Regions from separate parts of the Streptomyces sp. NPDC111520 genome, predicted to be linked through region 1. Evidence: riboswitches for the same ligand, from Rfam matches in the RefSeq annotation. Region 1 holds a riboswitch; each other region holds the start of a gene.
What was found. Region 1 has a riboswitch for thiamine pyrophosphate ahead of ACZ7MY_RS15410 (thiamine ABC transporter substrate-binding protein). Riboswitches for the same ligand answer to the same signal wherever they lie in the genome.
Positions count from the first base shown of each region.

Region 2: another riboswitch for thiamine pyrophosphate. It lies ahead of thiO (glycine oxidase ThiO); the one in region 1 lies ahead of ACZ7MY_RS15410 (thiamine ABC transporter substrate-binding protein).
Region 3: another riboswitch for thiamine pyrophosphate. It lies ahead of ACZ7MY_RS32150 (purine-cytosine permease family protein); the one in region 1 lies ahead of ACZ7MY_RS15410 (thiamine ABC transporter substrate-binding protein).

Region 1 is NZ_JBVKBW010000006.1:98,516-108,636, forward strand. It holds gene ACZ7MY_RS15390 (hypothetical protein) at 1-874, shown strand, start outside; gene ACZ7MY_RS15395 (LOG family protein) at 921-2,039, shown strand; gene ACZ7MY_RS15400 (ABC transporter ATP-binding protein) at 2,676-3,701, opposite strand; gene ACZ7MY_RS15405 (ABC transporter permease) at 3,701-5,314, opposite strand; gene ACZ7MY_RS15410 (thiamine ABC transporter substrate-binding protein) at 5,383-6,471, opposite strand; TPP riboswitch at 6,463-6,567, opposite strand; gene rlmN (dual-specificity RNA methyltransferase RlmN) at 6,635-7,741, opposite strand; gene ACZ7MY_RS15420 (hypothetical protein) at 7,900-8,523, shown strand; gene ACZ7MY_RS15425 (alpha/beta fold hydrolase) at 8,601-9,602, opposite strand; gene ACZ7MY_RS15430 (helix-turn-helix domain-containing protein) at 9,736-10,121, shown strand, end outside.
Region 2 is NZ_JBVKBW010000019.1:34,017-44,137, forward strand. It holds gene pknB (Stk1 family PASTA domain-containing Ser/Thr kinase) at 1-160, opposite strand, end outside; gene ACZ7MY_RS34085 (thiazole synthase) at 348-1,151, opposite strand; gene thiS (sulfur carrier protein ThiS) at 1,156-1,374, opposite strand; gene thiO (glycine oxidase ThiO) at 1,371-2,519, opposite strand; TPP riboswitch at 2,515-2,628, opposite strand; gene ACZ7MY_RS34100 (NAD(P)/FAD-dependent oxidoreductase) at 2,756-3,916, shown strand; gene ACZ7MY_RS34105 (Rv2175c family DNA-binding protein) at 4,037-4,402, shown strand; gene thiE (thiamine phosphate synthase) at 4,474-5,172, shown strand; gene metF (methylenetetrahydrofolate reductase [NAD(P)H]) at 5,308-6,225, shown strand; gene ACZ7MY_RS34120 (hypothetical protein) at 6,282-7,253, shown strand; gene ACZ7MY_RS34125 (phytoene desaturase family protein) at 7,550-9,079, opposite strand; gene ACZ7MY_RS34130 (DUF4126 domain-containing protein) at 9,090-9,704, opposite strand; gene ACZ7MY_RS34135 (TetR/AcrR family transcriptional regulator) at 10,002-10,121, opposite strand, start outside.
Region 3 is NZ_JBVKBW010000016.1:170,580-180,700, reverse strand. It holds gene ACZ7MY_RS32190 (hypothetical protein) at 1-89, opposite strand, end outside; gene ACZ7MY_RS32185 (winged helix-turn-helix transcriptional regulator) at 196-750, opposite strand; gene ACZ7MY_RS32180 (putative quinol monooxygenase) at 877-1,182, shown strand; gene ACZ7MY_RS32175 (hypothetical protein) at 1,223-1,369, shown strand; gene ACZ7MY_RS32170 (SDR family oxidoreductase) at 1,441-2,208, shown strand; gene ACZ7MY_RS32165 (DUF4190 domain-containing protein) at 2,287-3,369, opposite strand; gene thiE (thiamine phosphate synthase) at 3,946-4,635, opposite strand; gene thiM (hydroxyethylthiazole kinase) at 4,632-5,441, opposite strand; gene ACZ7MY_RS32150 (purine-cytosine permease family protein) at 5,552-6,958, opposite strand; TPP riboswitch at 6,949-7,041, opposite strand; gene ACZ7MY_RS32145 (C40 family peptidase) at 7,281-8,306, opposite strand; gene ACZ7MY_RS32140 (phosphodiester glycosidase family protein) at 8,740-9,987, opposite strand.

The sequences.
Region 1 (10,121 bases):
CCTGCTGGCCGCTGCGAGCTCCGCGCTCAACTGCGGTTTGGGCGTGCTGATCGCGCTCTTCGGCTTCCTCTTCCTCCGCGGCGACCTGCCCGGCCCGCACTTCACCGGCGCGGCCGAGGCACTGGGTGCGGACCGGGAGCTGCCGCTCGCGGGCGCGCTGACCCTGCTGGCCACGCTGCCGCTGGCCGCGGCGGTCTCGGCCGCGGTCGTACTCCGGCCGCGACGCGCCCGTCAGGAGGAGCCCGCCACCCGCGAGGGCCGTACGCCGTCCGGACTGCCGTGGGGTGTCGCGCTCGTCGTGATCGGCCTGGCCGTGCAGATCTCCTCGGCCGGGGGCGCCGGCGCCGCCGCGCCCGGCGGCACGCTGCCGCTGCCCGGCGGACTCGGCCACGCCGCCGCGGCCGTCGTCGGTGGCTGGCTGCTGACGGCCACCGGCATGGTGCTGGCCATGCCGGGCGTGGTCCACCTGTCCGGACGGCTGCTGGCGGCGTACCGGCCCGGCGCCCTGCGGCTGCTGGCGGGCCGGGCCCTCCAGGAGGAAGCGGCGCTCGTGGGGCGTCCGCTGGGCGCGCTGTGCGCGGTGGCCGCCACCGCCCTCGCCGGCAGCGACCGGCTCGGCGCCGTGGCGCACCCCGTCGGACCGCTCACGGTGCTGGGTGCCGTCCTCGTCGTCCTGTCGGCGGTCGCGACCGCCCTGACCGCGACCGTGGACGCCAGGCGCGCCCGCCGTCCGGCCACCGCCGCCCTCACCCGGCTCGGCGCGCCCGCCGCCCTGCTGCGCAACGCGGCCGCCGTGCGGGCCCTGGCGGTCCTCGGCGCGGTGCTGCCGCTGACCCTGCTCGTCGCCCGCCTGGGCACCCTGCCGCTGCCGTGACGCCCCGAGCAGCCCCGCGGCGGCGGCCTCCGCCGCGGGCGCTAGGGTGGCGGGCGTGCTCTCGCCGAACGATCCGAACGATCACGAGATAGAGACCCTCGAGGAGTTCGACCGCGTCGCCGCGTCGGGCTCGCTGCGCGGATACCGCGTCCAGTCGGTCGACCTGACGACCCGTACGGACGCCCTGCTGTCCGCCGACACCGCCGAGGCCGTGTTCCTGGGCTGCCCGATGGAGCCGGAGACGACGTCCCGCGTCCGCGCCGCCGGTGCCATGGTCCTCCCCCCGCTGCCGGACCTTCCCTTCGACCCGTACCGGGGCTCGCTCTACGCCCCCGGGACGCTGTTCGAGGGCCTGGCCGACGGCTACGAGGCGACCCCGGACGCCCGCGCCTACCAGTGGTTCCTGCGCACCCGGGGCAGCCGCGACATCTACGCCTCGATGCTCCGCAGCATCCACGACGACGCGGTCTCCGACGCCTTCGACGAACTCGTCATGGACGCCCGCGTCGTGGGCGTCATGGGCGGTCACGCCATGGAGCGCGGCACCGACGCGTACGCGGGCGCCGCCCGCCTCGGCCGCGCGCTGGCCCGCGAGGGCCTGACCGTCGCCACGGGCGGCGGGCCCGGCGCCATGGAGGCGGCCAACCTCGGCGCCTACGCCGCGCCCTTCGACGACGCGATGCTCCTCGATGCCCTGGAGACGGTGGCCAAGATCCCCTCCTTCCGTCCCTCCGTCACGGACTGGGCGCGCGTCGCCTTCGACGTTCGCGACCGGTGGCCCGGTGGCGGCGAGTCGATCGGCGTGCCGACGTGGTTCTACGGCCACGAGCCGCCGAACGCCTTCGCCGCGCACATCGCCAAGTACTTCGCGAACGCCACCCGCGAGGACGGCCTGCTGGCCCGCTGCACCGCCGGGGTCGTCTTCCTGCCGGGCGCCGCGGGCACCGTCCAGGAGGTCTTCGACAACACCACGCCGAACTACTACGAGTCCAACGGCGCCCCGCGCCCCATGGTGCTGGTCGACCGCGACCACTGGACCCGGCGGCTGCCGGCCTGGCCCCTCCTCCAGGCACTGGCGGAAGGCCGCTCCATGGAGCCGCGCATCGCGCTGGTCGACTCCGTCGAGGACGCCCCGCAGGCCCTGGCACGCCTGACGCGGGGTTAGCCCGTACGTCGCCGGCTGTCGCGCCGTCTCGCACCCTGCGGGCGTAAAGCGGCTGGCTGCGGAGGGGAGGGTGGCGGTCCGGGGCTTGTCCGCAGTGTGCGGGTGGGTTGGTGGTCGGGGTTCAGGCGCCGGAGTGGGGCCGGTTGTTCTTCTGGTGCCGGTCTCGTTGCCGTCCGCGGGTACGGATGGCCGGTTGCCACGCCCACCCTTGGTGGGTGGCGCGCCCGCCGTAACCGGCGTCTGCGGGTGCTTCCCCGATCCGAGGATCGGGCTCTGTTCCGACGTCCATGCCGTCGAAAGCGAGCCCGCTCTCCCGCCAACCCCTGACAGCACCCCGAAGCACCCGCAGTCGCAGGTAACGGCGGGCGCGCCCACCACCGGCAGTAGGCGTGGAAGCGGCCATCTATACCCGCGGACGGCAACGAGACCGACACCGCCGGAAAGGCAACCCCCTCCGGCGCCTGAATCCGCACCCCCCACCCACCCGCACACTGCGAACAAGGCAGGCCCCCACCCTCCCCTCCGCAGCCAGCCGCCGTGCGCCCGAAGGGCGCGAGACGAACCCGCGCCCACCCACCGGCCCCACCGCAGCACCGCACCGCCTCGTGCCCCGACACCCCCCGCGCTGAACGGGGCCTACTCGCCCAGGACCACGACCTCGTCCGCGCTGAACGAGACGCCGACCGTCTCGCCCTCGGCGGGGGCGTCGCGCAGGGCGCAGCCCGCCTCCAGCCGCGGGCCCTCCTCGGGCTGCAGGAGAAGCGTGACCTGGTCACCGCGGAACGTACGGGCGAGGACGTCGCAGCGCAGCCCGTCGGAGGGCGGGACGAGCCGTACGCCGGCGGGACGCACGAGAAGCCGTCCCGCGCCCTGCGGGGAGCCCGGGGGGACGGGGACCTTGCCCCAGGCGGTGTCGGCGGCGTCGCCGGTGACGGTGGCGGGCACCACGTTGTCGAAGCCGAGGAAGCGCGCCACGAACTCGGAGACGGGCCGCTGCCACACCTCCAGCGGGGTGCCGGCCTGCTCGACACGGCCGTCGCGCATGATGACGACGCGATCGGCGAGCGCGAAAGCCTCGCTCTGGTCGTGGGTGACGGCCAGCACCGTGGTGCCCAGCCGCCGGAAGAGCCCGCGCAACTCGACGACCAGGCGCTCGCGCAGGCCCCGGTCGAGCTGGCCGAGCGGCTCGTCGAGCATGAGCAGCCGGGGCCCCGGCGCCAGCGCCCGGGCCAGGGCGACGCGCTGCTGCTCACCGCCTGACAGGGAGGCGACGGCGCGCCGCTGCGCACCAGGCAGGCCGACGAGTTCCAGCAACTCCTCCACCGCGCGCTGCCGTTCGGTGCGACCGGCGCCGCGCATGCGCAGGCCGAAGTCGACGTTCCCGGCGACGTCGCGCTGCGGGAAGAGCTGGTGGTCCTGGAACATCAGGCCCACGCCGCGCCGGTGCGCCGGCACCCCCGCCTGGTCGCGACCCGCCAGCAGGACGTGCCCGGCGTCCAGCGGCTGCAGCCCGGCGACGACCCGCAGCAGCGTGGACTTGCCGCTGCCGCTGGGCCCGAGCACGCAGACCGTCTCGTGCTCGGCGACCTCCAGGCCCACGGCGTCCAGGGCGGTGTGGCCGCCGAAGCGCACGGTGGCGCCGTCCAGTCGCAGCAGGGTCATCAGAACTCCCCCGACCTGTCGATGCGGATACGTTCCAGCGCCAGCAGCGCGACCGCGCACACCAGCATCAGCACGGTGCTGAGCGCCATCGCCTGGCCGTGGTTGAGCTCCCCGGCCCGTCCGAGGAAGCGGGCGACCGCGACCGGCAGGGTGGGGTTGTCGGGGCGGGCGATGAACACGGTGGCGCCGAACTCGCCGAGGGACACGGCGAAGGCGAAGCCCGCCGCCACCAGCAGCGCCCGCCGCACCAGCGGCAGGTCGACCTCGCGCCAGACCCGCAGCGGGGAGGCACCGAGCACCGCCGCCGCCTCGCGCAGCCGGTCGTCCACGGCACGCAGCACGGGCAGCATGGTGCGCACCACGAAGGGCACCCCGACCAGCGCCTGGGCGAGCGGCACCAGGATCCACGAGGAGCGCAGGTCCAGCGGCGGTTCGTCGAGGGTGATGAGGAAGCCGAAGCCGACGGTCACCGCCGAGGTGCCGAGCGGCAGCATGAGCAGGGCGTCGAAGCCCCGTACGAGGCGCCCGGCCCGGCGGGTGAGGGCGGCCGCGGCGAGCCCGCCGACGACCAGGGCGATCGCGGTGGCGGCGGCCGCGTACTGGAGCGAGTTCCAGACCGCGGAGACCGGCGCGACCAGGAACGTCCCGCCGCTTCCGGCCACCGAACCCAGCGCGCGGTAGTAGCCGAGGCCGTAGCCGTCGGGTCCGTGCAGCGAACGCTCGGCGAGCACGCCCAGCGGCAGCAGGATCAGCAGCGCTGCCACCCCGAGCACGCCCGCCAGCAGCCCCCACTCGCCGGCGCCGCGCGGCCGCCGGGCGGTGCGGGCCGGGTCCACCAGGCGCAGCGCGCCCTCCCTGCGCCGTACCGTCCCTGCGTGCACGGCGAGGATCGCCGCGACGGCGGCGAACTGGACGACGGTCAGCACGGCGGCCGTCGGCAGGTCCAGCAACTGGGCGGTCTCGCGGTAGATCTCCACCTCCAGGGTGGAGAAGGTGGGGCCGCCGAGGATCTGGATGACGCCGAAGGAGGTGAAGGTGAAGAGGAAGACCATCAGCGCCGCCGCGGCGACGGCGGGGGCGAGCGCGGGCAGCGTCACCTTGCGCCAGGCCGTGAGGCGTCCCGCGCCGAGGACCCGCGCGGCCTCCTCCTGCCGGGGGTCGAGCTGAGCCCAGAGCCCGCCCACGGTCCGTACGACGACCGCGTAGTTGAAGAAGACGTGCGCGAGGAGGATCGCCCACACCGTGGTGTCCAGGCGCACCCCCCACAGTTCGTCGAGCAGCCCGCCGCGCCCGAGCAGCGCGAGGAAGGCCGAGCCGACGACCACCGTCGGCAGCACGAAGGGCACGGTCACCACCGCGCGCAGCAACTGCTTGCCGGGGAAGTCGAAGCGGGCGAAGACGTAGGCGCCGGGCAGCGCGATCGCCAGGGTGAGCGCGGTGGAGGCGGCCGCCTGCCAGCAGGTGAACCACAGCACGTGCAGGACGTCGGGCTCGCCCAGGACGTCCGCGAACCGGCCGAACCGCCACCGTCCGTCCTCGCGGAGCCCGCGGGCGACGATGGCCGCGACCGGGTAGCCGAAGAACAGCCCGAAGAACGCGACCGGCACGGCCATCAGGCCGACCCGTACGGCGAGCGGCCGCAGGGCCACCGTCCCCGCGCGCCGCCGCCCGGCGTCCTTCGTTACTTCAGCACGAGCGAGGACCACGACTTGACCCACTGCTCACGGTTCTCGGCGATCTTCTCCGGGGCGACGGTGGCCGGGTCGGCGACGACCGGCGCGTACTTGGTGAAGACCTCGGGCAGCTTCGCGTCGTCCCGCACGGGGTTGACGAACATGCTGAGCGGCATGTCCTCCTGGAAGGCGCGGCTCAGCAGGAAGTCGACGAGCGCCTTGCCGCCCTCGGGGTTCCCGGCGCCCTTGAGCAGGCCGGCGAACTCCACCTGCCGGAAGCAGGTACCGGTCGCGACACCGGTCGGCCCCTCCGCCGGCTGCGTCTTCAGCGCGAGCACCTCGGCGGGCGGGCTGGAGGCGTACGAGACGACCAGCGGCCGGTCGCCCTTGCCGCCGCCGGCGCCGGAGAAGGTGTCGTAGTAGGCCTGCTCCCAGCCGTCGACGACCTGCACGCCGTTCGCCTTGAGCTTCTTCCAGTACGCCTCCCAGCCCCCGTCCCCGTACTCGGCGGTGGTGGCGAGGAGGAAGGCGAGCCCCGGGGAGGAGGTGGCGGCGTTCTCGGTGACCAGCAGGTCCTTGTACGCGGGCTTGACGAGGTCGTCGAGGCTCTCCGGCACGGGGAGCTTGTGCTCGGTGAAGTACTTCCGGTCGTAGTTGACGCAGACGTCGCCGAAGTCGATCGGGGTGACGCGGTGCTTCGCGGCGTCCGGCTGGAGCGCGGCGGGCACCTTGTCGAGGTCCTTGGCCTCGTACGGCTCGAACAGGTCGTTGTCCAGGGCCCGGGACAGCAGGGTGTTGTCGACGCCGAAGAAGACGTCGCCCTGCGGGTTGCCCTTGGACAGCACGGCCTGGTTGAGCGCGGCGCCGGCGTCGCCGCCGCGCAGCACCTTGACGGTGTAGCCGGTCTGCGCCGTGAACGCCTTCAGCACCTCCTTCGACGCGGCGAAGGAGTCGTGACTGACCAGGGTGACGGTCTTGGAGGCGGCGGCGCCCTTGTCCTTGGCGGTGTCGCCGTCGCCGCCGCAGGCGGCGAGCGCGCTCGCGCCGAGCGCGACGGCCAGTGCGGTGCCGGCCACACGCCGACGGGTGGTGCTCATGTGGTGACTCCCTACGCCGGTATGACCCGGATCAGGTCCGAGGGTCTGCGGCCGTGCCGCACTCTCAGCGCTCTCCGCGCTCCCCTGTCGGATGTTCTTTTGTGTGATCTGCGTGACGTCGCGGCAAACGGCCGCAAACGACCGTCACCATAGCAAGCGCAGGTCAGCGCTCGGAAGCCGCCAGCTGACCGCAGGCGCCGTCGATCTCCTGCCCCCGGGTGTCCCGGACGGTGACCGGCACGCCGTGCGCCTCCAGGGCCGCCACGAAGGCCCGCTCGTCCTCGGGACGGGAGGCCGTCCACTTCGAGCCGGGGGTCGGGTTGAGCGGGATCAGGTTGACGTGGACGCGGCGACCCTTGAGCAGCCGGCCCAGCAGGTCCGCCCGCCACGCCTGGTCGTTGATGTCCCTGATCAGCGCGTACTCGATGGAGATCCGGCGCCCGGACACGTCCGCGTAGTGCCACGCGGCGTCCAGCACCTCGCGCACCTTCCAGCGGGTGTTCACCGGCACCAGGGTGTCGCGCAGCTCGTCGTCGGGCGCGTGCAGCGACACCGCGAGCCGGCACTTGAAGCCCTCGTCGGCGAAGCGCAGCATGGCCGGGACCAGGCCCACCGTCGACACGGTGATGCCCCGCTGGGACAGCCCCAGCCCGTCCGGCTCCGGATCGGTCAGCCGGCGGATGGCGCCGACGACGCGCTTGTAGTTCGCGAGCGGCTCGCCCATGCCCATGAAGACGATGTTCGACAGCCGCGCGGGGCCGCCCGGGATCTCCCCGTCGCGCAGCGAGCGCATGCCCGCCACGATCTGGTGCACGATCTCCCCGGTCGACAGGTTCCGGTCCAGGCCGGCCTGGCCGGTGGCGCAGAACGGGCAGTTCATGCCGCAGCCGGCCTGCGAGCTGATGCACATGGTCACCCGGTCCGGGTAGCGCATCAGGACCGACTCGACCAGCGTCCCGTCGAACAGCCGCCACAGCGTCTTGCGCGTGGTGTCGTTGTCGGTGCTGCTGTGCCGCACCACGGACATCAGCTCCGGCAGGAGCCCCTCCGCCAGCTTCCCCCGCGCCCCCGCCGGGATGTCCGTCCAGGCGGCGGGGTCATCGGCGTACCGCGCGAAGTAGTGCTGCGACAGCTGCTTGGCGCGGAACGGCTTCTCCCCCAGCTCCGCGACCGCCTCCCGGCGCTCCTCGGGCGAGAGGTCGGCAAGGTGCCGCGGCGGCTTCTTGGCTCCGCGCGGCGCGACGAATGTGAGTTCTCCGGGTGCAGGCATGGTTCAACCAGTGTCGCAGATCGTTCGGGGCCGCCCAGGTCAGATGGGTGAGGCTCCCGTCACCCTCGGGCGTCCCCTGCCGACGTCGGGGGTGTGGCCCGGCCGGCACGGCGGAAATCGCGTCGCACTCCTCACCCCGGCGCAGAACAATTCCCACCATGGGGACGGACATACACGGGTTCATAGAGTGCCGCTGGGATCGCTGGCTGGACGAGGACGACCGCAGCTGGCACGGGGCCGTCGACCTCGCGCATCTCTACAACGGGCGCTGCTACGCCGCCTTCGGGTCCCTGTTCGGCGTCCGCGACACCACCTCCTTCCGCCCACTCGCCGATCATCGCGGCCTGCCTCGCGACGTGTCGCGCGAGGCTCTCGCCGACTTCGAGTCCTGGGGCTCGGGCGCGTCCGGTGCGTCCTGGATCACCTGGGCGGAGCTCGCGGCGGCGGATTGGGAGGAGGTCGCCGACAAGGTCGACGACTGCGTTCACGAGTACCGCCGGAGCCCCGAGGGGTCCTGGGAGCTGCACGGCCGGAACTCCGGCCTCACCCGGTTCGCCGAGCTCGCCGGCCTCACCGACCCCCACGCTCTGTACCGCGCGGGCAGCACCTTCGCCGAGGGCACCGAGTGGCCGGACGGCGACCGCCTCTTCCGCATCGGACGCCTCCGCCGCAAGGATGCCGTACCGGACAGCGACTGGGCCGCCGTCTGGTCGGTGATGCGCACACTGGCGACCCTGCACGGCGACGAGGGCGTCCGTCTGGTCGTCTGGTTCGACGGCTGACGCCGGCAGCGGCAGGGCGGAGGACTCATGACCCGCTGACTGTCTCCGGGGCGCCGCGAACGGGATGAGGTCGCGAACTATCGCAGGGGAACCGGCTGAGGCGGGGCCGCGAGCCAGGTGGTCAGCAAGTCGTTGACCTCCTGGGGACGTTCCTGCTGGAGCCAGTGGCCGCAGCCGTCCAGGAGGTGGGAGCCCACCAGTCCGGGCAGGGTCGTCGGGTGGGCGGCGATCGCGTCGGACATCCAGGTGGTGGTGGCGTCCAGGCTGCCGCCGACGAACAGGGACGGCTGGGTCAGAGGGGAGCCGTTGAACTCGGCGAGGTCCTCCCAGTCGCGGTCCATGTTCCGGTAGCGGTTGAGCGCTCCCGTCAGGCCCGTGCGCTCGAACTCCCCGGCGTAGTGGTCGAGATCGGCCTCAGTGAGCCAGGAGGGGAGCCCACCGGCGGGGAAGCGCTCGCGCAGTGTCCCGCCGCGGGTGACGAAGTACGGAGTGGGCTGCCCCTGGGCCGGCATGGTGTCGGCGGACAGGGCGGCGTAGAACCCCGCGAGCCAGCCCCGGACGTCCGGCTCGATCTCGGCCTCGGCGCGGCCCGGCTGTTGGAAGTAGGAGACGTAGAACTCCTCGTCCCCGCCCATCCGCGCGAAGATCTCGCTGGGGCGCGGGCCGCCGGGCGGGGTGTAGGGGACGCTGAGCAGCCCCACCGCACGGAAGACCTCGGGGTGCAGGAGGGCGGAGGCGGCGGCGATGTTCGAGCCCCAGTCGTGCCCGACGACCACCGCCGTCTCCTCGCCCAGGGCGTGTACCAGGCGGACGTTGTCCTCCACCAGGGCACGCATGCGGTACTCGCCGGTCTCCGAGGGCTTGGAGGAACGGCCGTAGCCGCGCACGTCCGGTGCCACCGCCCGGTATCCCGCCGCCGCCAGTGCCGGGAGCTGGTGACGCCAGGAGTACCAGGACTCGGGGAAGCCGTGGACGAGCAGGACCAGCGGTCCGCTGCCCTGCTCAACCAGGTGCAGCCGTCCGGCGGGCGCGTCGATGGTGCGGTGGGACAGGTCGCCGGACGGTGTGGGCTGGTGCATGGCTTCTCCTCGGATTTCCCGGTGGCCGCGGTACCCGTCGATCATGCGATGTCGGCGGACGGGGATGCGAGAAACGTTGACAGAATGGCAAAATGGCAGGCCGGAGAGGTGAGCGAAAGAGAGGCGGAGGGGAATGCCGGACGAGGTCGCCGCGGCCCTGGCCGCGATGGGGCCGCGCCTGCGGAGCGAGCGCGAGAAGCGCGGGGAAACGCTCACCCAGGTCAGCCGGGCGACCGGCATCGCCGCGAGCACGCTGTCACGCGTCGAGAACGGCCTTCGCAAACCCAATCTGGAACTGCTGCTGCGCCTGGCGAAGGCGTACGACGTCTCCCTGGACGCGCTGGCCGGCACCGCCCCCGCGTCGACGCGGAAGCCGTCCGGCACGGCACACCGGCGTGCGGCCGACGACAAGGCCGTCCTGCCGCTGACCCACTACGTCGGAGGGCTGCACGCGCACAAGCACGTCCTGCCGGCCGTCGACGAGCGGCCCCCGCGGCCGCGCCAGGCGTCGCACGAAGG
Region 2 (10,121 bases), on a different contig from region 1:
AGAGGGCGGGGTGCATGACCTTCAGGGCCAGCAGCCGGTCCAGGCGCGTGTCCAGCGCCCGGTACACCGTCGCCATGCCGCCGACCGCGATCCGGGACTCCACCCGGTAGCGGCCGTCGAGCGTCTGCCCGATCAGCGGGTCATGAAGCGTCCTGTCCACGAAGGTGGAGTTTACGGTGCCGACATGACCCTTCTGGGCTAACGCGCCCAGGTTGTACCCCACCCGTGCGGTACCGCAACCGCCCCGTGACCCGGGTCGGCGCCGGGGCCGAAGCCGGCCGCGGCGCCCCTTCCGCGGGGCCCGGCGCGGGTTCCGCGCAGGTCGCGGCCGTGTGCGGGGCCGCCGGTCAGGAGGCGCCGAAGGCGGGACGTTCCGGGTCGAACGTGGCGAGTCCCACACCCGGGGAGGACGCGGTCGCGTGGTGACGGCGGGGGATGCGCCCCGCCCGGTACGCCAGCCGTCCCGCCTCGACGGCGTGCCGCATGGCCTCCGCCATGAGCACCGGTTCCCTCGCCCGGGTGACGGCGGAGGCCAGCATGACGGCCGCGCACCCGAGCTCCATCGCCAGGGCCGCGTCCGAGGCCGTCCCGGCCCCCGCGTCCAGGACGACCGGCACGGTCGCCCGCTCGACGATCAACTCGAAGTTGTGCGGGTTGCGGATGCCGAGACCCGACCCGATGGGCGAGCCCAGCGGCATGATCGCCGCGCAGCCCACGTCCTCCAGCCTCCGGGCGAGCACCGGGTCGTCGTTGGTGTAGGGCAGCACGGTGAAGCCGTCGTCCACGAGGGTCTCCGCCGCGTCCAGCAGCTCCACCGGGTCCGGCAGCAGGGTGCGCTCGTCGGCGATCACCTCCAGCTTCACCCAGTCCGTGCCCAGTGCCTCCCGTGCCAGGCGGGCGGTGAGCACCGCCTCGCCCGCCGTGTAGCACCCGGCGGTGTTCGGCAGCACGCGGATGCCGTGCCGGGCGAGCACGGACAGCACGGAGCCCTTGACCGTGGGGTCGAGCCGCCGCATGGCGACGGTGGTCAGCTCGGTGCCGGAGGCGAGCAGCGCCTGCTCCATGACCTCCAGGCTGGGCGCACCGCCCGTGCCCATGATCAGCCGGGAGTCGAAGGTGGTGCCGCCGATGGTCAGCGGGTCGTCGGCCATGGGTTCAGCCTCCCTGGACTGCGGTGAGGACCTCGACGCGGTCACCGTCGCGGAGCGGGGTCGCCGGCCACTGCGCGCGGGGGACGACGGTCTCGTTGAGCGCGGCCGCCACCCCGGACGGGGCCGCGGTCAGGGTCGCGACGAGGCCGCCGAGGGTGACGCCCTCGGCGACCTCGCGCGCCTCGCCGTTGACGGAGACGGACAGAAGGACGGGCGCGGTCATGCGTGCTGCTCCTGGAGGGCGAAACGGTCGGGGGAGAAGGGCCGGGCCTGCGCGGGGACCTCCGAGCCGGTGAGGACCTCGGCCATCACGTCGCCGGTCAGCGGGGTCAGCAGCACGCCGTTGCGGTGGTGGCCGGTGGCGAGCACCAGCCCGTCCAGCGCGCCGCGGCCGAGCAGCGGGGCGTTGTCGGGCGTGCCGGGGCGCAGCCCCGCCTGCGTCCCGGTCAGCGGGAGTTCGGTGATGCCGGGCAGCAACTCGTGCGCGTCGCGGAGCAGTTCGTACACCCCGCCGGCGGTGACCGTGGTGTCCCAGCCCATCTCCTCGCTGGTGGCGCCGACGACCAGCTCGCCGTTCTCGCGCGGCACCAGGTAGACGTGGCCGCCGCGCACCACGGCCCGTACCGTCCGCGACAGGAACGGCGCGTACGCCGGCGGTACGCGCAGCCGCAGGACCTGCCCCTTCACCGGCCGTACGGGCGGCAGCACCCGCGCGGGCAGCCCCTCGACGCGGCCGCTGAGGCTCCCGGCGGCCAGCACCACCTGCCCCGCGGCGACCCGTGTGCCGTCCTCCAGGACGACCCCGTGCGCACGGTCGCCGGTGACCTCCACCCGCGCCACCCGCGACCGGTGGAACTCCACCCCGGACAGCTCGCAGGCGCGCACCAGCGCCGCGGCCAGCCGCCGCGGGTCGACCTGGTGGTCGCCGTCGACCCGCAGCCCGCCGTGCACGGCGGGGGCGAGCATGGGCTCCAGGCGGCGGCACTCACGACCGCCCAGCCACTCCGAGGTGAGGCCCAAGGACTGCTGGAAGGCGTGGAGTTCGCGCAGCTGCGCGCGGTCGTCGGCGTCGAGGGCGACGGCGAGGGTGCCGCACGTGCGGTACCCGAGGTCGAGCCCCGTGGTCTCCTCCAGCTCGGCCACGAAGGACGGATAGCGGCGCGCCGCGGCGAGGTTGAGCTCCAGCAGCGTCTGCTCCCCGTACTGCACCTCGGTGACCGGGGCCAGCATCCCCGCGGCCACCTGGGCGGCCCCGCCGCCCGGTTCGGGGTCCGCGACCGCCGTGCGCAGGCCGCGCTGACGGGCCCGCCACGCGGTGACCAGTCCGATGATCCCGCCGCCGACCACGACGACGTCATGACGGTGCATGATGTCCCGCTCCTCCCTTCGCCGGCATGACCCGGATCAGGTTCTTACGGTCGGCGGCCGCTCCAGCCGCCCTCTCAGCCCGGTGCGCCGGGCTCCCGCGAGTTCTCCCGGCCCACCTTAGTACGCGCCGTCGGCGGCGAGTAGGGCGCCGGTACCGGCGGGCGGCGCCCTCGCGGCGTTACGGTGATCGCGTGACCAGCAGCAGCGAGCAGCGCGCCGTCGTCGTCGGGGCCGGGATGGCCGGAGTGCAGACCGCCGTGTCCCTGCGCGAACAGGGGTGGGGCGGGACCATCACGCTGATCGGCGCGGAGCCGCACGCCCCCTACGACCGGCCGCCGCTGTCCAAGGGCGTGCTCTTCGGCGCCGAGGAGGGCCCGGCCCTGGACGTCGACTTCGCCGGCATCGGCGTCGAACTGCTGCTCGGGCGGCACGCGAGCGGCCTGCGTCCCGACGAGCGGCAGGTCCTCACCGACGCGGGCCCGGTCGCGTACGACAAGCTCGTCCTCGCCAGCGGCGCCGAGCCCGTCATGCTCCCCGGCAGCGAGGGCACGCCGGGCGTGTACATGCTGCGCACCCTGGACGACGCCACTGCGCTGCGCCCGGTGCTGGAGAACCGGCACCGGGTCGTGGTGGTCGGTGCGGGCTGGATCGGCGCCGAGTTCGCCACCGCCGCACGCCACGCCGGGTGCGAGGTGACCGTCGTCGAGGCCGCCGACCGGCCGCTCGCCGGGGTGCTGCCCGCCGACATCGCCGAGCGGATGCGCGGCTGGTACGCGGAGGAGGGCGTCGAGCTGCGCACCGGCGCGGTCGTCTCGGCCGTCGAGCCCGGAAGCGTACGGCTCGCCGACGGCAGCGTGCTCGCCGCCGAGGCCGTCGTCGTCGGGATCGGCGCCCGGCCCGCGACCGGCTGGCTGGCCGGCTCCGGCGTCGACCTGGGGCCGGACCGCTCGGTCCTCGCCGACGACCGGCTGCGCACCTCGGTGCCGGACGTGTACGCCGTCGGTGACTGCGCCTCCTTCCCGTCGGCGCGGTACGGGGAGCGGCTGCTGATCCACCACTGGGACAACGCGGTGCAGGGGCCCCGCACGGCCGCCGCGAACATCCTGGGCGGTGACGAGCCGTACGACCCCGTCCCCTATTTCTGGTCGGAGCAGTTCGGGCGCTTCGTGCAGTACGCCGGGCACCACGTCGACTCCGACCCCGTACTGCTGCGCGGCGACCCGGACGGCCCCGCCTGGTCGGTGCTGTGGCTGCGCGAGGGACAGCTGGTCGCGCTGTTCGCCGTCGGGCGGCCCCGCGACCTGGCGCAGGCCCGCAAGCTCATCGCCCGCGGCGCGCACCTCGACGAGGCCCTGGCGGCCGACCCGGCGGTCCAGCTCCGGGCCGCGGTGGTCTGACCCCGGGGGGCCGCCGGCTGCGGCCGACGGCGTCGGCGGGGCGTAGCGGACCCGTCAGGACGGAGCAACGAGTGGCGTGAGCGGTTCCATGGTGTCGGTCCGGGATGGCACGCTTGTCCTGTGACCGAGATCGACGCAAAGATTGACTCCCTCGTCCCCTCCTGGCTGTACGTCCCCGACGTCGCCGAACGCCTCGGCGTCGAGGTGACCCGGGTCCGCCAGTTCATCAAGGAAGGCCAGCTCATCGCCGTGCGCCGCGGGGACAACCGGGTGCTGATGATCCCCGCCGACTTCATCGGCGACGAGAAGATCGTCAAGGGCCTCGCAGGCACCCTCACCGTCCTCAAGGACGACGGGTTCAGCGACGCGGAGGCCCTGGAGTGGCTGTTCACCCCGGACGATAGCCTGCCCGGCACTCCCGTCCAGGCGCTGCGCGAGAACCGCGGCACCGAAGTGAAGCGCCGCGCCCAGGCGCTCGCCGTCTGACCGCACGACCCGCCACCGCCACCGCCACACCCACAGCCACTGCCGCAGCCATCCGAGGGGGACCCGTCCGCATGAGCACGCGTACGAGCAGGAGCACGAGCACCAGCACGGGCGCCGGCGCCAGGGCGCAGCTCGCCGACGCCCGGGTCTACCTCTGCACCGACGCGCGCAAGCGCCACGGAGGCCTGGCGGAGTTCGCGGAGTTCGCGGACGCCGTGCTGGCCTCCGGCGTGGACGTCATCCAGCTGCGCGACAAGGGCCTGGAGGCCCGCGAGGAGCTGGAGTACCTCGCGGTCCTCTCGGAGGAGTGCGGACGGCACGGCAGGCTGCTCGCGGTGAACGACCGGGCCGACGTGGCGCACGCCGCCGGGGCGGACGTCCTGCACCTGGGCCAGGGCGACCTGCCCGTGCCGGCCGCCCGCGCGATCCTCGGCGACGACGTGGTCGTGGGGCGGTCCTGCCACTCCGAGGCCGAGGCGGCCGCGGCCGCCGTGGAGCCCGGTGCGGACTACTTCTGCACCGGGCCGGTGTGGCCCACCCCGACCAAGCCCGGCCGGCCCGCCCCCGGCCTCGGCCTGGTCCGCTACGCGGCGGGCCTGGGCACGGACCGGCCGTGGTTCGCGATCGGCGGGATCGACCTGTCCAACGTGGAGCAGGTGCTCGACGCCGGGGCCCGCCGGATCGTGGTCGTACGGGCCGTGACCGAGGCGGCCGACCCGGGCGCCGCGGCGGCCGAGCTGGCCAAGCGGGTGCGCTCGTACCAGGACTGACCTGCGGCTCAGGCCGTTCGGCCGGGACCGGGGGCCACGGGGCCGTCTCGTGCCCCGAGCGCCCGATGTCCAAGGGGTGAACATTTGGGCGTCGCCTGTTGGGACGGTCCTGCCCGCGCCGTTAGCCTGAGGCGCATGGCCCTCGGAACCGCCTCCACCAGGACCGATCACGCGGTCACCATTCGTGAGCTGCTGGCCTCCGGCGAGCGCTCGTACTCCTTCGAGTTCATGGCGCCGAGGACCGAGAAGGGCGAGCGGACCCTGTGGAACGCCATCCGCCGCATCGAGGCGGTGGGGCCGACGTTCGTCTCCGTCACCTACGGGGCGGGCGGTCAGTCCCGCGAGGGCACGGTCCGGGCGACCGAGCGCATCGCGTCCGACACCACGCTGACGCCGGTGGCCCACCTGACCGCGGTCAACCACTCCATCGCCGAGCTGCGCAACGTCATCGGCCAGTACGCGGACGCGGGCATCCGCAACATGCTCGCGCTGCGCGGCGACCCGCCCGGCGACCCCATGGGGGAGTGGCTCCGGCACCCGGAGGGCGTCGACCACGCCTACGAACTGGTGCGGCTCATCAAGGAGTCGGGCGACTTCTGCGTGGGTGTCGCCGCCTTCACGGAGATGCACCCGCGCTCGACCGACTGGGAAAGTGATACGCGTCACTTCGTCGAGAAGTGCCGGGCGGGCGCCGACTACGCCATCACCCAGATGTTCTTCAACGCCGAGGACTACCTGCGCCTGCGTGACCGGGTCGGGAAGGCGGGCTGCGAGACCCCGATCATCCCCGAGATCATGCCGGTCACGAACGTGCGGCAGATCGAGCGCTTCGCCCAGCTCGGCAACGCGCCTTTCCCGCAGGAGCTCGCGGACCGTATCCTCGCGGTCAAGGACGATCCGGCCGCGGTGCGGGCGATCGGGGTCGAGTACGCGACGGAGATGTGCCGGCGGCTGATGGCCGAGGACATCCCGGGGCTGCACTTCATTACCCTTAATCACTCCACGGCGTCGTTGGAAATCTACGAGAATCTGGGACTGCACCAGAGGTCGTGAGGGCGGACCAGCCGCCCCTGTGGGCCGACGACGGTGAACGGTGAGGAAGTGCGCTCATGGCCTACACAGTGCTCTACATCGCCTTCGGGGTGGTCGCGCTGTGGCTGCTCGGTGAAGTACTCCTGCAGTACAAGGCGCGGCTGAGGTGGCGGCTGCTGGCCTTCACGGGGTTCCTCGGGGTCGTCCTGGGCGTCTACCTGCCCTCGGTCCTCGTCATCGTGGTGGGCGCGCTCGCCTTCGGGGCCGGCCAGACCTTCGTCACGCTCTCCTACCGCCGCGGCTTCGTGGAGGGATGGGCGCTGCGGTCGCCCAAGGAGGGCGCCGACGGCGAGGACGACGAGGAGGCGCCGCCGCTGCCGCGCCGTGCCGGCGGCCGCCGCGGCCGGGGCGCGCAGCGCGACGAGGCGCCGGCCGAAGGCCTGTCGTCGCCGTACGAGGAGCCCGTTCCCGAAGAGGCCCCCGCGGCCGCGGGCGTGGGGCAGTCCTACGACAGCTACGCCGCCGCCGGCCCGGCCGCCGCGGCGCCCCCCGGGATGGACTCCACGCAGGTCTACCAGCCGATGCCCCTGCACGAGGACAGCGGCGAGTACCCGATGTACAACGGGCAGCCGAACTACGCCCAGGACCCCTACGCCGGCGCCGGTGCGGGCACCGGTTACCAGAACTACGAGGCCACCACCGGCTACGGCGACTGGAACGGCGGCCAGCAGCAACAGCAACAGCAGCAGCAGCCCGCCGCCGCCTCGTACGACGCGTACGGACAGCAGCAGCAGACCGGTGGCTGGGAGCAGCAGCAGGCGGGCTACGGCACGTACGCGGGCGGCTACCAGGATCCGTACCAGGGTCAGGCACAGGGCCAGGGCGCCCCGCAGCAGCAGTACGGCTACGACACCCCGGCCGGCGGCGTCTGGGTGCCGCAGCAGGGCGGGGAGCAGCAGCCGTACGTCCCGCAGCAGCAGAACGGCTACGACCAGCAGGGCCAGCAGCAGGGCCAGTACGACCAGTACGACCCCTACCGCTACAACTAGCGCCCGGCGCGAGGCCCGTTGCCGGAGACCTCCGCGTCCGCGGCGGCGGGCCGCGCAGCGGGGTAGAGGGCGCCTGGAAGGCGTCACGGCGGTGGAGCACCGTCTCGTACGCGAACCGGCCGCGCGTACAAGGCCGCCGTGGTGTCCGGGACCGGCGTCGCGGACGGCACCCTCGGTGAGTGGTGAAGGTCGCGGAACTCCCCATCGGGCAGGGGGCCCGGGCCCGGCCGCGCACCGCATCTTCGGCACGGGTGCGCTCGGTCCGCGTCAGCCGTCCGCGGATCCGGACGCACCGCTCAGCGGCTGCCGCCCGGACCGCCCGCTATGAGGTCGGCGGTGATGGCACCGGACATCCCGGTGTGGGCGAGGCCGCCACCGGGGTGGGACCAGCCGCCCACCAGGTACAGACCGGGGACGGGCAGCCGGTTGCCCGGGTGCAGGTGCGCCCCTTCCGCGCCGGCGAGGGCGGGGCGGGGGAGCCGGCCGCCTGGGGAGCCGGTCTCCACCTCGGTGTCGGCGGGGGTGTGCACGGCGCGCCACAGCAGGCGTTCGGCCAGGTCGGGCAGGGCCGCCGCGGCGGCCGTCTGCACGGCGTCCGCGACGCGCTCGGCCAGGCCCGGCGCCCGCCAGTCCACCCCCGATGGTCCGTGGGGCGGCACCGTGACGCCGAGCGTGACCGACTCCGAGGTGTCGTCGGGCCGCAGGGTGTCGTCGTCGGGGCGCAGCACCGTGACCGTCGGGCGGTCGTACAACTCGCCGCGCGCCAGGGCTGCCGCCTCGGCCTCCGGGTCCGGGGTGTGGACGACCGTGCGGTGCGTCGCGTCCGAGGGCCGGGCGCCGCGCAGCGCCAGGCAGACCGTCAGGCGCCCGGGGCCCTCGCAGCGGGGACCGGGTCCGGCGCCCTCCCGCACCCGGTCCGCGGGCCGGACGTCCCCGGCGCCGTGCGAGAGCAGCGGGGGCAGCAGCCACGGGGCGACACCGGCGACCACGGTGTCGGCCTCCACCCTTGTGCCGTCGGCGAGTTCGAGGCCGGCCGCGCGGCCGTCCTTCTCCACGATCCCCGCCACCCCCGTACCGAAGTGGAACTCCACCCTCCGTGCCACGCACCGCGCGTGCACGGCGTCGGCCAGTGCCCGCATGCCACCGCGTACGTACCAACTGCCGAAGGTCTGTTCCATGTACGGCAGGACGGCGGCGCTGGCGGGCGCGGTGCGCGGGTCGAAGCCGTACGCCAGGGCGTAGGAGCCGAGCAGCGCGGCGAGCCGCGGATCGTCCAGTTCGCGCCGGGCGACGTCGGCCAGGGTCGGCGCGCCGCGCCGGAACAGCCCCCGGCGCACGGGGGGCGCCGGATACGGATCGCGGTCGAGCGCGGACAGGTCGGCGGCGAGCGCGTCCTCCAGCAGGGGGCGGCGCGTGGCGTCCCAGACCTCCCGGGCCCGCACCAGCAGTTCGCTCCAGCGCTCGCCCGCGCCGTTGCCGAGCGCCGCGTCGAGGGCGGCGAGGACCCCGCCGCGAGACGCGTTGGGCAGCGACAGCACGGTGCCGTCGGGGAAGACGTGGCGGCTCGCCGGGTCGACCTGGCTGAGGGCGACGCTCTCCTCCAGGCTCTCCCTGCCGGTCTTGAGGAACAGGTCGCGGTAGACCGCCGGCAGGTGCAGGAGGCCGGGGCCGGTGTCGAAACCGAAGCCCGCGCGCTCCAGGCGCCGCACCGCGCCCCCGTGGGTGGCGGCGCGCTCGTACACCGCCACCCGGTGCCCGCCGGTCGCGAGCCGGGCGGCGGCAGCCATGGCGCCCATCCCCGCGCCGATCACCGCAATCCGTGCCATGGAGGGGACTCTAACCCCAGCCACCGACAACGCCGCGACCGGCCTTGCGGCGCTCCCTGCGGGCCTTCCAGCGCTGCCAGGCACGGCGGATCCGGGACAGTATGAAGAACACCAGGACGATGCCCAGCACCAGCAGCACCGCCGCGACGCAGGCCGCGGCCACCGGGTGGAAGAGCGCGAAGACGATGATCGAGGCGACGCCGACGTCCTCCGCCAGGCTGATCACGATGTTGCTCGCGGGTTCCGGCGAGGTGTTGACGCCCAACCGCAGCCCGGCCTTCACCAGATGGCTCACCAGCGCCGTCGTCCCGCCGACAGCGCCCGCCGCCAGTTGCGGCAGCGAGCCGTCCTGACCGGCCAGCAGGGCCGCCACCACGGCTCCGGCGACCGGCCGGATCGCCGTGTGCACGGCGTCCCACGTGGTGTCCACGTACGGGATCTTGTCCGCGACCGCCTCGCAGAGGAACAGGATCCCGGCGGCGACCAGCACGTCGGTGCGCTCCAGCGCCGGCGGCACCTCGTCGCTGACGCCGGTGACGCCCATCAGGCCCAGCAGGAAGACCACGGCGTAGGCGTTGATCCCGCTCGCCCAGCCGCTGGTGAACACGAGCGGAAGTACCGACATGGGCCGTGATGCTACCGAACCCCCGGGAAGGCGCCCGCCGCCTCTGAGCGGTACGACCCGGTGGTGAGTACCCGTACTCAGATCCCCACTTGAGTATCCGCACGGATGAGCGCGGCCCGGCCCGGACGCCAAGGTGGAGGTGACGGAAGGGCACGGCACCGGAACCGCCGACACGGGGCGGCGGAACGGCGCCATGCCCGGCCGTACGGGGGTGCACGGGGGTGCACGGGGAGCGCCGTCCCGGAACGGCCCGACGGGGGATCGGGCCGCGCCGGGGCGGCGCGCCGTCGTAAGGGGTCAGGCGCGGGCGTGCCCGGCGACCCGTCCCTGCAGGAGCCGTGAAAGGGCCGCGTGCACGTCGTCGATCGACCGCTCGGGCTGGAAGGACAGCCAGTCCAGCGCCGCGACGAGCACCAT
Region 3 (10,121 bases), on a different contig from region 1:
GCACGGCGCCGGCTCTCACGTGCCACGACGAAGACGCCCGCCAAGGCCACCGACGCGACGGCCAGAACGAGCAGCGCGGCCGGAACCATGTCGCCTCCCCATGTGGCGTTGCTCGGCCGATGCGGCCATCCGGTGCTCTACCCCACGGATCGCCGACGACCCCTCCCGCCGCCGCACTGCACGCGAACGGGGTCCTCAGCCGCGCCCCCGGCCCTGGGCGGGCGTGCGCGAGGTGACGATGGGCTCCAGCAGCCGTCGCGGGGTGTTGATCACGCTGGAGACGGGATCGGCGTCCCGTCCTGACGGACGGTAGCCGGGTCCGGGTTCGGAGCGGATGTCCTGGACCGGGACGACCGCACCGCATTCCCGGCAGCGCCCGTCCTGATCGAGGTGTCCCCCGTCGAGGTCGTGGCTCAGGAGGCGCTTGACGCCGTTCGGGGAGTAGAAGGACTCCCCCCAGTTCATCAGGGAGTGCACGACCGGCCACAGGGCGATGCCCTTGTCCGTCAGCCGGTACTCGACGCCGCCCGCCGCGTCGTCCTCGCGCGAGAGCACGCCTTCCTGCACCAGCGCCTTGAGCCGGCTGGTCAACACGGCGCGCGGGATGCCGAGCTGGGTGGCGAAGTCCCCGAACCGCCGCACCCCGTAGAACGCGTCGCGGACGATCAGCAGCGTCCACCGTTCTCCGACGACCTCCAACGTGCGCGCAAGGGGGCAGTTCCCGTCGGCATAGGTGTTGGGGAGGGTCATGCCCTCGATCCTACCAGGGCGGTTCACTCACCGAACCGAGCGGTGCTACGGTGGGCGCAGGAGGCAGTTCGGTCACTGAACCACCCACTGGCCGACTGCCCGCATCGATCTTGGGAGCGTTTCCGCATGTACCAGTTCCTCGTCTCGTTCACCGTCCGACCCGAGCACCGCGACGACTTCGTACGGGCGGCAGGCAAGGCGGCACGGGACTCCCTCGCCAACGAACCCGGCTCCCACCGGTTCGAGGTCATCGCCGACGAGGAGGACCCGGACGTCTTCTACCTCAACGAGGTCTACGCGGACGTCGAAGCGTTCAACGTCCACGCCGGCGGACCGTACTTCGCGGAGTTCTTCGCCGCGGCCCGCGGTTTCGCCCAAGGCCCGACCTGGCTCATGAGGGGCAACCACGTCGGCGACACGGCATCCGCGTGACCCCGGGCGAGCGGGACATGACGGCGCCCGGCAGCGCGACATGAACGCGCCGGTACGTTCCCGCGGAGCGGCCCGCTCACCGGTCGGCCCGCTGCGGGAGGGCGTCCTGCGCTACGAGGAGGACGTACCCGTGCCGGGGCTCGGGGCCGACACCGGCAAGCTCCTCGTGCGCGTCGCCCGTTCCTGACCCGTGCCCGCCGTACACGGGCCGCCCGGTGGGGCCCGGCAGACATCACCACACGAAAGAGGAGTCGCAGCATGTCGTCCGTACTCATCACCGGAGCGTCCAAGGGCATCGGCCGGGCCGTCGCCGTGGAACTGGCGGCCCGCGGGCACCGCGTGATCGCCACCGCCCGACGCCCGGAAGCGCTGGCGGACCTCCCCGTCGACCGGCGCCTGCGCCTGGACGTCACCGATCAGGAGAGCGTCGACCGGGCCGTGCGCGACGCCGGAGACGTCGACGTACTCGTCAGCAACGCGGGGGAGACCGTGCGCGCGCCCCTGGAGAGCATCCCGCTCCCGGAGGTCGAGCGGCTCTTCCGGCTCAACACGGTGGGTGCGTTGCGGGTGGCGCAGGCCGTGCTGCCCGCGATGCGCGAGAGGGGCGCGGGCCGGCTCGTCTTCGTCTCCAGCATCCAGGGGCGTCTGGTGCTGCCGATGATCGGTGCCTACGGCGCGAGCAAGTGGGCGCTGGAGGCGCTGGCCGAGACCCTCGCCATCGAGGCGGGCCACTTCGGGGTCAAGGTGAGTGTCGTGCAGCCTGGCGCCGTCTCCACCGGTGGCGGCGCGCGGGCGAAGGTGTTCCTGAAGGAGGGCGACCCGTACACCCCGCTCTACGAGGCCCTGCCCGCCCTCCGGGGTGAGGTCATCACCCCCGAGGAGGTGGCCGCGGCGGTGGCCGACACGATCGAACGGCCCGCGCCCCCGCTGCGCGTGCCGGTCGGCGCCCCCGCCGAGGCAGTCCTGCGCGCCCGCAAGGACGCCCCGGAGGCCGAGCCCTTCCTCGCGGCGCGGATCGACTGGTGACCCGGCCCGTCCCCGGCCGTTGACCACCGGGGGCGAGGCCGGTCGCACGGCCGGCGCAACGCACCCCGGTCCACGGGCTCAGACGACCGACTCCGGCATGTCGTCCGAGGTGTTCAGGTTCAGCGCTTCACGCACCTTGATCGCCTGCTCGTGGCCGGGCCGGTGCAGGGCAGCCTCGTAGTGGTCGTAGAACGTTCCCACGTCCCCCGCGTCGGCGGCCTTCGCCCAGTGCGGCCGGGCGGCCTCGATCTCCCTCTGGAGGGCCGCGACGTGCCGCTCCGCAGCGGCGGGCCATTCGTGGCCGCGCAGGATGCGCGCCTGCTCGTCGAGGGCGAGTGCGACCTCGTGCGCCCAGGCCCGGTAGCCCGCGAAGTCGTCCTTGACGTACTCGGCATCCGGTTCGAGGCTGGATCTGACGTCGTTGATGACGTTGGCGGCCTTCAGGTAGGCCACCTGGTGCTCGTCGAGCACGGTCTCGTCCCTGCGGACCGATCCCTCGAGGGGACCTGCGGGGTCCCTGTAGAAGAGGCACGTCACCTGGCGGTCGCCGTCCGCCCAGGTGTCCCGGTCGGGCGTGTAGTAGGTCATCGAGAGCTCCGTCGGCAGCGCCCAGGAGTCCATGGCGTAGGCGTTGCCCAGGTCCCAGCACCGGCTGTCGGCCTGCTCGCCGATCGCGTCGTCGCCGGGGAAGGCGTAGCGGTCGTCGATCTCGAAGACCCCGTACACCTCGGCCGTGTGCTCGCCCGCACACGGCACGAAGGAGAACTCCAGGAACTCGTAGGCCAGCCGGTCGTCGGCGGTGTCGATGCAGTCGCCCTTGCGGAGGGAGAAGTAGTCGTCGTCGTAGTGCGCCGCCTCGGCGGCCTCCTCGCCCAGGCCCTCGGGGATCCGGTAGGTGCCCAGAGCCAGGGTGACGGCGATGACCAGCGTGCTCAGCGACGACAGCACCAGCCCCGTCGTGGCCATGCCCCTGCCGCGCTCCCCACGCTTCTCGATCCGGCTCAGCGCCAACGCACCCAGGGCGACGCCGAGCAGCGGTAGACCCAGCAGCAGCCCGGACACCAGCGCCGCAACGGCGAGCCGGTTCAGCGGCGGCCGCGCCAGCGCGGAGGGCGGGGCGGGGGACGGAGACGGCGGGATCGTCAAGTGCGGCGAGTCCACGGAACAGCGCTCCTCGCTGGAGGGTCGGGCGAAGGGTTGCGCGAATATATCCGGTTCCTTGATCGCGTCCCGCACCGATGTCCCGATGTGTCCGGCAGGCGGCAGTGAGGTGAATCAGTGCCCAACAGGCCCTGTCGGAGCGGGAGTCACCGTCACACGGACATGCCCGTGGCCGCGGGCACCACGTTCCTCCGGGTCCTTCCGGGCCCGGTGCGCTCATGCGGATGTGGACCGGCTCGGCGACACGCGTCCGCACATCGGGACGCTGCGGTGGCGCCCTCCTCGCGGTGGGCCCCCGGGATCGGGGCGCTGGCCGCGCGAGCGTGCGGTCGATACGGAGTCCGTCGTCGACGAGGTCGAACTCCTCTACCGCGTCAGCCGGGGACCGGCGGAGCGGGGGGTTCTCGAAGCCGAAGGTACGCGCGGTCCCGCGGCCATCGGCCGGCGCCTCGGCGTGATCGGGGCGCCCTGCCGCGCCGGCCGCTGCCACGCCCCTCGCGCCCGGCGGAGGCCGGACGCTGAGGGCTTCCCGACGGCGTGGAACGGCGCCCGGGCACCCGCGCTTCCGCCGGGTCGTCAGGCGGGGTCGGTCGCACGGCTCCGGGGCTGCGTGCGGTGCCACGCGGCGGCGTACTCACGGGCCGCGGCACCGGGGTCGTCGGCCGCGCAGATGCCGGACACGACGGCTGCCCCCGCCGCCCCGGCCTCGCGCAGGCGCGGCAGGTCGGCGGGCTCCACGCCGCCGATGGCCACGGCCGGCAGCGCGCTGAGCCGGGCGAGGCGGGCGAAGCCGTCGTGGCCGAGGGAGGGCGGCGCGTCCGCCTTGGTCCGGGTGGCGTGCAGCGCGCCGATGCCGACGTGGTGGACGCCCGCCGGGTCCCGCGCGGCGGCGAGCAGTTCGGCGGGGGTCGCGGCGCTCAGGCCCAGAACGGCGTCCGGGCCGATCAGTTCGCGTACGTCGGCCGGGGGCAGGTCCGACTGTCCCACGTGGACGCCCGTCACATGGACGCCCCGGGCGCGGGCGGCCAGGAACACGTCCACGCGGTCGTTGACGATCAGCGCCACGCGCCGCGGGAGGACCGCCGCCACCTCCATGACCGTGCGCAGGAAGTCACCGCCGTCGGCGTGCTTGTCGCGGATCTGCACCGCGGTGACGCCGCCCGCCACCGCCCGAGCGACGGTCTCGGCCACACCGCGGCCCCGGGCCCGGCACTGGGCCGCGTCCGTGACCAGGTAGACCGACAGGTCGACCGGTGTCACCGTCACGACACCGCCGCCCGCCCGGCGACGTCGGACTCCCGCAACGCGGCGAGCGCGTCCAGGAACTCCACGGCGAAACTGCCGGGCCCCGCGGCCTTATTCGCGGCGAGTTCCGCGGCGACCGTGTACGCGGCGACGGCCGCCACCGTCGAGGCGAACCGGTCGTCGTCCACCGCCGCGTAGGCGGCCATCACGGCACCCAGCGCGCAGCCCCCGCCCGTCACCCGGGTGAGCAGCGCGTCACCGTTGGCGACACGCGCCACCCGCGTCCCGTCGGTGACGAGGTCCACGGGTCCGGAGACGGCCACCACGCCGCCGGTCGCGCCGGCCAGGTCCCGTGCCGCTTCCCCGGCCGCCTCGACACCGTCGGAGGAGTCCACCCCGCGTCCGCCGCCGCCCGCTCCCGCCAGCGCGATGATCTCGGAGGCGTTGCCCCGTACGACCGCCGGCCGCAGTTCCAGGAGCTCGCGCGCCAGCGCGGTGCGCACCGGGAGCGCGCCGACCGCCACGGGGTCGAGCACCCAGGGAGTACCGGCCGCGGTGGCGGCCCGCGCGGCCTCGACCATGGCGGAGCGCTGCTCGGCGTGCGGGGTGCCGAGGTTGACCAGGACCCCCGAGGCGACCCCGGCGAACGGTCCGGCCTCCCCCGGGATGTCGACCATGGCCGGTGCCGCGCCCAGCGCCAGCAGGACGTTGGCGGTGAACCCCGTCACCACCGAGTTGGTCAGGCACTGCACCAGCGGGGAGTGGTCCCGCACGCGCGAGAGCGCCTGCGCGGCGAAGGCGGCGTGGTCGGCGGGGGTCGGGGACATGCGGGTTCGCTCCTCGGGTGACGGACGGTGTGTGCGGTCGCCCGCGGCCGGTGCCGTACGGCCGGGGCACGGACCGGGGCGCGGACGGACCGGGGCGCGGGCGCGGCGGCTCAGGGCCGCGGGCGATGGCGCAGACGCAGCGGGGTGTACACCGCGAGGGCCACGAGGAACGCCACGTAGTACGAGAGGTCGGCGCCGTGCAGGGCCTCCGCCACCGGGCCGACGTACAGGGTGGTGTCCATGAACGGAACGGCGGCGGCGAAGGCGGCCACGAAAGCGACCCCGGCGGGCCAGCCGGGCTGCGGCCGGCCGGTCTCGGCGGCGAGGTCGATCTCGGCGCCCCCGCGTGCCCGGGCCCGGGCGAACCAGTCGACGACGACGATGGCCACGAAGCCGGGGATCCAGTAGCCGACGAACAGCAGCACGTTCTGGAAGCGGGCGGTGGTGTCGGCGGCGTGCATCCACAGCACCAGGGGGAAGCCCAGCACGGCGGCGAAGGCGGCCGCCGCCGGGCGCGGCACGCGCACACCGACCGTCTGCAGGGCCAGGGATCCGCTGTAGTCGTTCATGGCGTTGCTGCACAGCGCGGCCAGGGCGACGGCGAGCAGTCCGAACGCCCCGAGCGGCCCGCCGCCCAGCAGCTCGGCCACGCCTGCGGCGGTCTGGTCGGTCAGGACGGACGCGCCCCACAGTCCGAGCGCCTGGACGGCCACGAAGGACACCACCAGGCCCGCCAGGGTGAACCAGAACATGCGCGAGCGGGAGGTGTTCCGCGGCAGGTAGCGGCTGAAGTCGCTGGCGTACGGGGCCCAGGACAGGGTCAGGCTCAACGCGATGGTGCTGGTCAGGACGAACGCGCCGCCCCGGTCGGCGCCGTGGGCCGAGCCGGTGGCGGCGGGGTCGACGCCGTCGAGCAGCTTCCAGGCGATCAGCGCGAAGGCCGCGGCGAGCACGAAGGTCATGACGATCTGCAGCCGGTGGATGGCCTCGTAGCCCAGGACCCCGAGGGCACCCTGCGCGACCATCATCACCAGGACCCCGACCCAGAAGGGCAGACCGCACAGCCGGGCCAGCGCGTCACCGCCGAAGAGCCCGATGAGCGCGTCCCAGGCGACCGACGACAGCCACTGCAGGACGCCGGGCACCGCGACGGCCCGGCCGAAGGCGAGCCGGGCCAGCGGGAGCTGCCCGGCGCCGGTCCGGCTCCCCCAGGTGCCCAGGTAGGCGGTGGGCACGGCGCCGATCACGGTGCCGAGCACCACGGCCGCGAGCGCGGTGGCGAAGTCCAGGCCCAGGGCGATGCCGATGGTGCCGGTGAACACGCCGGTCATGGTCAGGTTGGGGGCGAACCACACGGTGAACAGGCGCCCCGGCCCTCCGTAGCGGTTGCTCTCGGGAACCGGCTGTATGCCGTGTGCTTCGATCCGGAGATCGCCCGCGGCGGCCGGCATGCGGCCGTCGAAGACGGTGTGCCGGCCGTCTGCGGGCAGACCGCCGGGAACATGCGCCAATGGCATGGAGACATCCCTCCGCCAGTACGAACTGGTTCAGGTTCGACGGGTGTGATCTCAGCCCCGGTGGGGCACCCCGTGTCCGGTACGAGGGACAGGGTAACCCGACGGCGCCGGCCCGCGGGGACGACCCCCACCTCGGCCTTCACCGGTGCGTCGGGGGCCGACGGCGCCGTGGATCGGGGGGCGTGCGTGCGGGGGATGTCGTGGCGTGGCGGCCGGCACCGAGCGGGAACGACCACCCGGCGCGCCCCGCTCGGCCGGGCGGATCCTTTGACGGGACGTCAGCACCCGGCTCGGACGGGCCTGTTGCGGTCCGGTCCGCAGGTCAGATGCGGACGCCGAACTGGAACGGCATGTTGTTGATGGACTCGTACCGCACGAACGTGCCGGTGCGCGGCGCGTGCAGGACCATGCCGTTGCCCGCGTAGAGGCCGACGTGGTGCAGGTCGCCGTAGAAGAGCACGAGGTCGCCGGGCATCAGCTGGCTCATCGACAGCCGCGTACCGGCGTTGGCCTGCCCCTGGGAGGGCCGCGGTATGTAGGTTCCGGCCTGGGCGTAGGCCCAGGAGGTGAGACCGGAGCAGTCGAAGGAGCCCGGACCGGACGCGCCGAAGACGTACGGCGAGCCGATTTTGGTCTTCGCCGCGGCGAGGGCGGCGGCGGCCAGCGAGGAGGCGGGCGTGTCGTTGCCGAGGTCCACGCGCTCGTTGGAGCGGTCGGCGCGACCGTCGGCGGCGGCCAGGGAGGCACGCTGGGCGGCGGTCAGCGAGTTGAGGAGCTGCCGCGCCTCGGCCAGCTTCGCCTGGACTTCCTTCTTCTTCCTGCCCAGTTCGGTGCGGGTCTCGTCGAGCTCGTTGAGCTTGCTCGCGGCCTCCGCCTTCTGCTGGTCGAGGGTGCGCTTCTTCTCCGCGATCTGGCGGAGCGCCTCGGCCTGCTTGGTGCTCAGCTGGTCGAGGGCGGACGCCTTGTCGAGGTAGGTGTCCGGGTCGGAGGAGAGGAAGAGCTGGAGCGACGGGTCGATGCCGCCGCTGCGGTACTGGGCGCTGGCCAGGGTGCCCAGGTCGTCCCGGAGGTCGTTCAGCTCGGCCTGCCGGCGGGCCACCTCGTCCTGGACGTCCTCCACCTGCTTCTGGAGCCTCTCCTGCTTCTCCTTGGCGCCGTTGAACTTCTCGGTCGCCTGCTCGGCCTGGTCGTAGAGGCCGTCCACCTTGGCCTTGACGCTCTTGACGGACGGCTTGGCGGGAGCGGCCTGGGCCGCCTGCGCGGACAGGGCGACGGCTGCGGCGGCGGTCGCGGTGAGCACGGTGACACGTGTGCGGCCGGCCTGCTTCGGACGACGGTGGGACGCCACTGGCGCGAGCTCCTTCTTCCTCCAGCCGCCTGCCGCGCGCCGGGAACTGCGTTCCCGTCACCCGCACGGCATCTCGGATCGGCGGAACCCCCGCAGCCATCCGGAATGGATGATCGACCGGGCGGAGGTTCGGTGAATGACCTTAATCATCACCGTGCGCGTGAATCAAACCCCTGACGGGAAAAGGCAGTCCGCGCACCGTTTCTTTACCCGTCCCAGCACTTCCGCGCCGTGTGGCGCAGGTCACACCTCGATAAGTTGCCTCATATCCCGGCGGGTTTCAGCCGAATCCGCTTGGCGCCCGTGCCGCATATCCCGATACCCAGTGGCGAATTCCCCGTATTCGGCGCGGCATGAATTGGGGATGCCTTTCCCGGGCCGCCGCCGGGCCCGCGCACCCGGGCGGCGGGGCCGCCGCCCGGGTGCGGCCGGGTCAGGCGCGGGAGAAGAGCCCGATGCCTTCGGGGACCGGGCGCTCGGCGCCGCCGGTGGGGTGGTTCCGGACGACCGGCGCACCGGACACGGCGTCGCGGGTCACCAGGGTGGAGGAGCCGCCGCCGTCCAGGTTGACCCCGTCCTCGGCGCCCACGGCCTGGAAGACGCCCGCAAGTTCGGCGACCGTCAGGCCGGCGCCCGCCTCGGCGCTTCCGTCCAGCACGAGCAGGTGCAGCAGCCGGCCGCCGTCGCCGATCGCGGCCCCGGTCCTGGTCGCCACGGCCTTGGCGTCCAGGCCCGGCAGGGGCGCGCCGTCACGCAGGACGGGGTAGCCGCCGACGGCGAACTCCAGGCGCTTGCCGCTCGCGCTCCTCAACTTCTCCGAGACACGGACGCGTTCGCCCACCTGGAGCGTACGCAGCTCCGCGGCCCCGGCCTCACGGCCGACCAGGACCACCGTGCCGGGTTCGATGGCGCCGGCGCCGATGGTGTCGGAGCCCGAGACCACTCGGCCGTCCCGCACGGTCACCTCGTAGGCGTCCGTGGTGCACGCGCCCGCGCGCAGGGTGTCGGTGCCGCACACGGCGCGCTGCCGCGACACTTCGCCCCACCGGGAGTCGAAGGCCCCGATGCCACCCTCCGCGACGGCGTACTGGTTCAGCCCCTCGAGGTCGAACCGCTTGCCCTTGCGGGCCCGGACCGTGCCGTCGAGGGTGAGCTCGTCCAGCCGCGCCTTGTGGTCGTAGCCCACGCCGATGACGTCGCGGGTCGACGTGCCGGTCGGCAGACCGGGGCCGAAGCGCTGGCCGTTCGGCACGGCCGCCTTCAGGGCCACGCCGTCCGAGACCGCCGGCCCGACCGCGGAACCGGTCGCCTGGACGCCGGGGTGCTGCGTCTCGTCGATGTTGAAGAAGTCGGCGTTGACGCCGGCCACCGCGCCCTGTGCCGCGACGAGCTGCGAGAGCTTGGCGCGGGCCGCGACCTTCCCCGGTGAGAGCAGGCCCACCGAGACGTGCCGGTCGCGCAGGTCGGCGGTGACCACGTGGCCGGTGACCGTGCCGTGCGACGCGGTCACCGAGAAGGACTGGTAGGTGATGCCGGGCGCGACCGTCACGCCGTCCGCCACCCGCACCCGCCCGACGGCGTCGGCCTGGCCGGCCCCCGCGCCGAGCATCATCATCGTCGTCGTCATCACCGCCGCCGCGGACACGGCTGCCGCGCGGACCCGACCGATCTGTCTCGTCATCTGATGTCCTGTCGTCTTGCGTGCATGACGCACGAGTACTGGCCGCAGCCATCAGAAAGGGCCCGGGGGAAGGGCTGGTGGCAGTTTCCTGACAGGTCGACGAATCCTGGCGGACCGGGGGCGGTCGTCCCGCC